2 regions of the Mesorhizobium sp. WSM3868 genome follow, and region 2 is predicted to be linked to the other one. Evidence: riboswitches for the same ligand, from Rfam matches in the RefSeq annotation. Region 2 holds a riboswitch; the other holds the start of a gene.
What was found. Region 2 has a riboswitch for cobalamin ahead of CK221_RS25860 (DUF1636 family protein). Riboswitches for the same ligand answer to the same signal wherever they lie in the genome.
Positions count from the first base shown of each region.

Region 1: it holds a riboswitch for cobalamin, as region 2 does, so the genes downstream of both, CK221_RS15475 (HoxN/HupN/NixA family nickel/cobalt transporter) here and CK221_RS25860 (DUF1636 family protein) in region 2, are expected to answer to the same signal.

Region 1 is NZ_NSGB01000008.1:149,989-153,390, forward strand. It holds gene CK221_RS15465 (hypothetical protein) at 306-1,031, shown strand; gene CK221_RS15470 (DOPA 4,5-dioxygenase family protein) at 1,276-1,683, shown strand; cobalamin riboswitch at 1,765-1,956, shown strand; gene CK221_RS15475 (HoxN/HupN/NixA family nickel/cobalt transporter) at 2,046-3,113, shown strand.
Region 2 is NZ_NSGB01000021.1:51,816-55,217, forward strand. It holds gene CK221_RS25855 (winged helix-turn-helix domain-containing protein) at 162-1,361, shown strand; cobalamin riboswitch at 1,391-1,591, shown strand; gene CK221_RS25860 (DUF1636 family protein) at 1,630-2,058, shown strand; gene cobW (cobalamin biosynthesis protein CobW) at 2,060-3,097, shown strand; gene cobN (cobaltochelatase subunit CobN) at 3,115-3,402, shown strand, end outside.

The DNA.
Region 1 (3,402 bases), on a different contig from region 2:
CTAATTTGAAAGTTGCCCGTTAGCAGCGCGTAAGCGAGCTCAAACTTGCCCTGCTGTCGACAGCTAAGTTGAAAGGAGAAGTCCTAAGCCTTTTTCAGTGCTTGGCGTTGCCGAGACCGCTTTTCTATCATTCGTCTTTCGAGCGGCCTCCAGCCGCGCCGGTCACCGCCGAGGCCGATGCCTGGCAGGGCGAGAAGTCGCCATCGCTCGGCACGCATTCGCGCGACGAAGGCTTCGCAGACCGCTGTCGAGCGGACGCTCGATGAGGAGCCACACAAGGTTGGCCTTGGAACAAAGGTCTGGCCATGAAAAAATACCTAGCAGCCGCGCTGGCGATCGCCATCCCGATCGGGCCTGCCTCGGCGCTTGACGTCGGCGTCGGCGGCAAGGTCGGCGGCATCGGCGTGGGCGCCGGATTGGGCGCCGGTTCGCAAGGCGTGTCGGCGGGCGTGGGCGCCAGTGCCGACGGTGTCGGCGGCGCAAACGTCGGCGCATCGACTGGCGGCGGATCGCTCGGCGTCAATGCCGGCGGCAATCTGGGCAGCACCAGCACAGGCGTGTCGACAAGCGTGGGCGGCGCCGCCGCGGGCGACGATCCTTCCGCCGTCAGCGGATCGGCTGCCTCTGCGCAGAACCCGGCCGCGGTGCCGACAGCTCCTGCTTTGGCCAAGAGCGCGACGCAGACCATTGTGCTGCCTCCAGTGCTGAGGCCCTCCAGATCCGCCGGCGGCGACCTCCGGCGGGTCACCAAAGGCTATCGCATCGCGCCGCTGTCACCTCCGAAGGCGATACGGGGCACGCCGGCCGCCGTGGTGCGCGCCTGTCGCGCCGCGATCGCGGCGGCCGCCAAGCCCCTCGGCGCCGTGCGTGTTTACACGGTCAGCGCCGGCCCCTTGCGTCAACGCCGAAGCGGGCTCAACGCGCCGATCGAGGTGCGCATAGACTATGACAGGCGAGGCGGCATCGAAGTGAGGCAGGCGAAAGTCGGCTGCCGCCTAAATGCGAAGGGCGCGGTCACCGCGGTGATTTAGGCCAAAGGCACAACGGCCGTTGCCATCCTTCCTGCCGGTTGCAACCTCGGCGGTTTGGCAATTCCTCGCCCCCACAAGGTGGAAGGGAGAGGTGGCTCGGCGCAGCCGAGACGGAGCGGGGGAGCGCCATATCCGACAACCCTGCCGACCGCAGGCGCAGACCGCGGCCGGCTGCAGACAAGGCGCCCGCGCTTCGGCTAGAGTTCCGCCGGGCGCAAAAAAATCATCGAAGGGGAGCATCGCGATGAACGAAGTCAGGCCGATCGCCGAGATCGCCAGCTATCACGCCCATATCTACTACGGCGGGGAAGCCGAGCGGCAGCATGCCGAATGGCTGCGCCAGCGCATCGCAGAACGGTTCCGCGTGCGCCTGGGCAACTGGCGCGACGAGCCGGTCGGCCCGCACCAGCAAGCCATGTACCAGGTCTCCTTCGCCACCGAGATCTTTGCCACGCTGGTTCCTTGGCTGATGCTGAACCACGGCGGCCTAAGCATCCTCATCCATCCCAACACCACCAACCCCAAGCGCGACCACCTGATCGACCCGATGTGGATCGGCCGGGCGCTGCCGGTGAAGGGCGACGTGCTTGGCGAAGAAGACGAGGCGGAAGAGGCGCTGGAGGTGAATACCGAGCCGACGCTGGGGGTGTGAGGGGGGGCGCGGCGATCTCGTCACGATGGCGTGAGAGGCGGCTGGCCGTCGGAGTTGTTGATTGACTGGCCAATCGCGGTGTGGCGAATTCGCGCCGATGGTTCCCTTCGGGGATCAAAAGGGAACGCGGTGCGGAGAAATCCAAAGCCGTGGCTGCCCCCGCAACTGTAAGCGGCGTGCCGTTTTCACGATGCCACTGGCTGCATGGGCCGGGAAGGCGAAAGCGGCGGGAATCCGCGAGCCAGGAGACCTGCCATCACGGACGTCAAAGCAGAACATCGGACGGGGTGATCCGGTGTGCGCGCCTGGCCGGAGGGCGGGGCGAGTTCCCTGCGATGACAGGCAACGTCAAAGGCAGAACCATGCTGATCCAACTATCGAAAATGCTGAACAAAACCGCGCCGGACCTGAAGGCCAGGCTGATTACAATCTACAGCGCGCTCGCCATTTTCAACGTCGGGGCGTGGCTGTGGGCTTTCGTCGCCTTCCACGACAAGCCGACATTGCTTGGCGTCGCTCTCGTCATTTATGGCCTGGGCTTGCGCCACGCCGTCGACGCCGACCACATAGCGGCCATCGACAACGTCACGCGCAAGCTGATGCAGAACGGCAAACGGCCGGTCTCCGTCGGCTTCTTTTTCGCACTCGGCCATTCGACGATCGTCGTCATCGTCGCTGCGGCTATCGCGGCAGCAACGTCCCTGCTCGGCCGCTTCCAGAGCTTTCAGGAGATTGGCGGCACGATCAGTACCGGCGTTTCCGCACTCTTCCTGCTCGCCATCGCGGCGATGAACATCGTCATCTTCTTCTCGATCTACAGAAGCTATCGGCGGGTGCGGGCCGGTGGGGCGTTTGTCGAGGAGGACCTGGACCTGCTGCTCAACAATCGCGGCTTCCTGGCGCGCGTCTTCCGCCCGATGTTCCGGCTGGTGTCGCAGAGCTGGCACATGTTCCCACTTGGTTTCCTCTTCGGCCTTGGGTTCGACACCGCGACCGAAGTCGCCATGTTCGGCGTGTCCGCGGCACAAGCGGCCAAGGGCGTGCCGTTCGAAGCCATTCTGGTCTTCCCGGTGCTTTTCGCGGCCGGTATGTCACTGGTCGACACGACCGATGGTGTGATGATGCTCGGCGCCTATGAGTGGGCCTTCGTCAAGCCGATCCGCAAACTGTACTACAACATGACGATCACCCTGGTGTCGGTCCTTGTCGCAGTACTGATCGGCGGCATCGAGGCGCTCGGCCTGATCGGTGACAAGTTTGGTCTGTCGGGCGGCTTCTGGAACGGCGTCGGCACGCTCAACGACAATTTCAACAATCTGGGCTTCGCCATTATCGGCATCTTCATCGCCGCCTGGGCGATCTCCTACGTCGTCTACAAGGCCAAGGGGCTGGACGATGTGGAGATCGGATCCGCAGCAAAGAATTCATAAGCCGCCGGCCGCGGCTGGCTGCAGCAGGCCAGCCGCATCTCTCTGCCATCAGATCCCGGCGGCTGCCAGCCTGCCTCCTTAAAGCGCCTCGGCAACAGGAAGCCGATGACGGCAAAGGCGACGATCGCCAGCTCTGTCAGCGGTGCCCGGCTTGACATTTTTGTTCCCATTTTGTTCACTGTTGGCCAGACAGCAACAGGAGATCGCCGGCCCGTGCGCACGCGCTTCAAAGGCATGCTGAGCACCCGTAGCCCAAGCCTTTGGAAGTTTGATGGAATTCTGCGCTTGG
Region 2 (3,402 bases):
CGGCGCTGGACGCCATATCGGAAGAAACTGGTCCGATCCGCTCCTGTTTGATTTCCTTCATGTTTTACTCCACTTTTCTATCCTGACATATCTCCCGCCATTTGCCTGCTAGCATGGCCGGAATCACCGACTGGAAACCCCGGCAAAGGATCGGTAGCTGGATGAAGGAAAAGATCTCGCTCGCCGCAGCAAGGCGCATTGCGCTCGGTGCGCAGGGTTTTACCGATGCGCGGCCTGCCGGCACGCCCGATCGTCGCCATCTCGCCCGCGTGCTTTCCCGAACTGGCCTGCTGCAGATCGATTCCGTCAGCGCCGTGGTGCGCGCCCACTATATGCCGCTCTATTCGCGCCTCGGCCCCTACCCGCTTGCGCTGCTCGACAACGCGGCCGTCACCCGCAAGCGAACCGTCTTCGAATACTGGGCCCATGAGGCTTCCTTCCTGCCCGTCGAGACCTATCCGTTGATGCGCTGGCGCATGCAGCGCGCCGAGCAAGGCGAGGAAATGTATCTCGGCCTCGCCAAATGGGGCCGCGAGCGCAAGGCGATGATCGAGGAGATCTACGGCCAAGTCGCGCAACGCGGGCCGATCGCCGCCTCCGACATCGAAGGCCACAAGGGCAATGGCGGCTGGTGGGGCTGGAGCGAGGCCAAGCACGCTTTCGAATGGCTGTTCTGGGCCGGGCGCATCACCACCGCCTACCGGCGCGGATTCGAGCGCTATTACGACCTGCCCGAGCGGGTTCTGCCGCAGGCCGTGCTCGACCTGCCGGTGCCCTCGGTCGAGGACGCGCATCGCGAATTGCTGCGCATTTCCGCGCGCGCCCACGGCATCGCCACCTATGGCGACCTGCGCGACTATTTCCGCCTGGCGCCGGGCGATACGAAGGCCAGGATCGAGGAACTGGTCGAGGTGGGCGAACTGGTGCCGATGAAGGTCGAAGGCTGGGACAAGCCCGCCTATCTCCACAAGGACGCCCGCTTTCCGCGCCGCATCGAGGCCCGCGCCCTGCTCGCGCCCTTCGATCCGGTGGTTTTCGAACGCACCCGGACGGAAAAACTCTTCGGCTTCCGCTACCGCATCGAGATCTACACGCCGGCCGAGAAGCGCCAGTACGGCTACTACGTGCTGCCTTTCCTGCTCGGCGACCGCATCGTTGCCCGGGTCGATCTGAGAGCTGACCGCCCGGCCGGCGTGCTGCGCGTCCATGCGGCTTTTGCCGAAGCCGGCGCTCCCGCCGAAACGGCCGCACAGCTCTTCGATGAGTTGAAACAGATGCAGGCATGGCTCGGCTTGGAAACCATCGAGGTGACGCCGGCCGGCGACCTTGGGCCGGCGTTGGCCGACATTTCGGTGTCGTAGCCGCGCGTTGACATGCCAGCACCTCTAAGCCTAAATCCGCCGCAGACGGTCTCCTCCCGGCAAGGGGAGGAGCCAAGAGGGAATGCGGTGCGGGAAAACCCAAATCCGCGGCTGTCCCCGCAACTGTGAGCGACGAGCCTCAGCCGAAAACCACTGGGATGTTTCCCGGGAAGGCGGCGCAAGGCGACGACCCGCGAGCCAGGAGACCTGCCGTCTGAGACATGAGAATCCGATCGCTCGGCGGGTTTTCCGGGCAAGGAGCCTGGTTTTGGATCGCAACGTCAGTTTTCCGGCTAATACCGCGGACATTTCGTCCGAACCCCGCGACGCGCTATCGGAAGTGACCGTCATCGTCTGCTCCTCCTGCCGCGATGAGACCGGTTCGGACGCGCATCCGCGCGCCGGCGCCCTCCTTGCCGAAGACGCGCGCCGCGCCGCGCCGGACGAGAAAATCCGCATCCGCACCGTCGAGTGTCTCGGCAATTGCAAACGCCGCCTGAGCGCGGCGCTGCTGCGCGACGGCTGCTGGAGCTATGTCTTCGGTGACCTGGAAACGACCAGCGGCGCCGACCTCGTCACCGGCGCAAAGCTCTTTGCCACCTCGACCGACGGCCTCATCCCCTGGCGAGGCCGGCCCGATTCCCTCAAGCGCGGCCTGGTTGCCCGCATCCCTCCCCTCGACCTGCTGAAGGACTGACATGACCGCATCCCTCTCCCGTGTTCCCTGCACTGTCGTCACCGGCTTTCTCGGCGCCGGCAAGACCACGCTGATCCGCAACCTGCTCGAAAACGCCAAGGGCAAGCGGCTGGCGATCATCGTCAACGAATTCGGCGATGTCGGCATCGACGGCGAGATCCTGAAAGGCTGCGGCATCGACACCTGCCCAGAGGAAAACATCGTCGAGCTCGCCAATGGCTGCATCTGCTGCACCGTCGCCGACGATTTCGTGCCGGCGCTCGACCAGATCCTGTCGCGCACGCCGAAGGTCGACCACATCCTGATCGAAACCTCCGGCCTCGCTTTGCCGAAGCCGCTCGTCCAGGCCTTCCAGTGGCCGACGGTGAAGAGCCGCGTGACGGTCGATGGCGTCATCGCCGTGGTCGACGGTCCGGCGCTGGCCGACGGCCGCGTCGCCGCCGATATGGACGCCCTGCAGGCGCAGCGCGCCGCCGACGATTCCCTCGACCACGATGATCCGGTCGAAGAGGTGTTCGAGGACCAGATCGCTTGCGCCGACCTGATCATCCTGTCGAAGAGCGATCTGATGGACGCGGCCGGCTCGGAGCGCGCCAACGCCGTCATCGGCGAGCACGTGGCGCGCGCCGTCAAGGTCGTACCGACCGCACAGGGCAAGGTCGACCCGTCGGTGCTGCTCGGTCTTGGCCTCGCCGTCGAAGACGACATCGAGAACCGCAAGACCCATCACGATGACGAGCTCGACCATGAGCATGACGATTTCGACTCCTTCGTCCTCGATATCCCGTCCATCGCCAGTCCGGATGAGCTGGCAAAGCGCGTCGCTCTCGCCGCCGAGCAGGAAAACGTTCTGCGCGTCAAAGGCTTTGTCGAGGTGGGTGGCAAGCCGATGCGGCTGCTGCTCCAGGCCGTCGGCCCGCGCGTCAACCACTATTACGACCGCGCCTGGACGTCGAACGACGACCGCCGATCGCGGCTCGTCGTCATCGGCCTCAAAGGGCTGAACCGCCGGGCGATCGAGCGTATCCTCGCCGGCTGAGGCAAGACCGAACCGCGATGCACATCCTCACCACGACATCCGCCTCGCTCGACGATCTCGCCGAGCCGATCGACCTCAGGCAGACGCCTGCGGATGTCGTGGCACTGTCCTTCACCGACAGCGATCTCGCCGGCCTCGCCGCTGCGTGGAAGGCCGACGCCGCGCGGCTGCCGTCGATGCGGCTGGCAGCACTTCGCGATCTCCGCCACCCGATGTCGGTGGATCTCTGGATCGACAGCGTCGCGCGCCATGCCAGGGTCGTCCTGGTCCGCATTCTCGGCGGCTACGACTGGTGGCGCTACGGC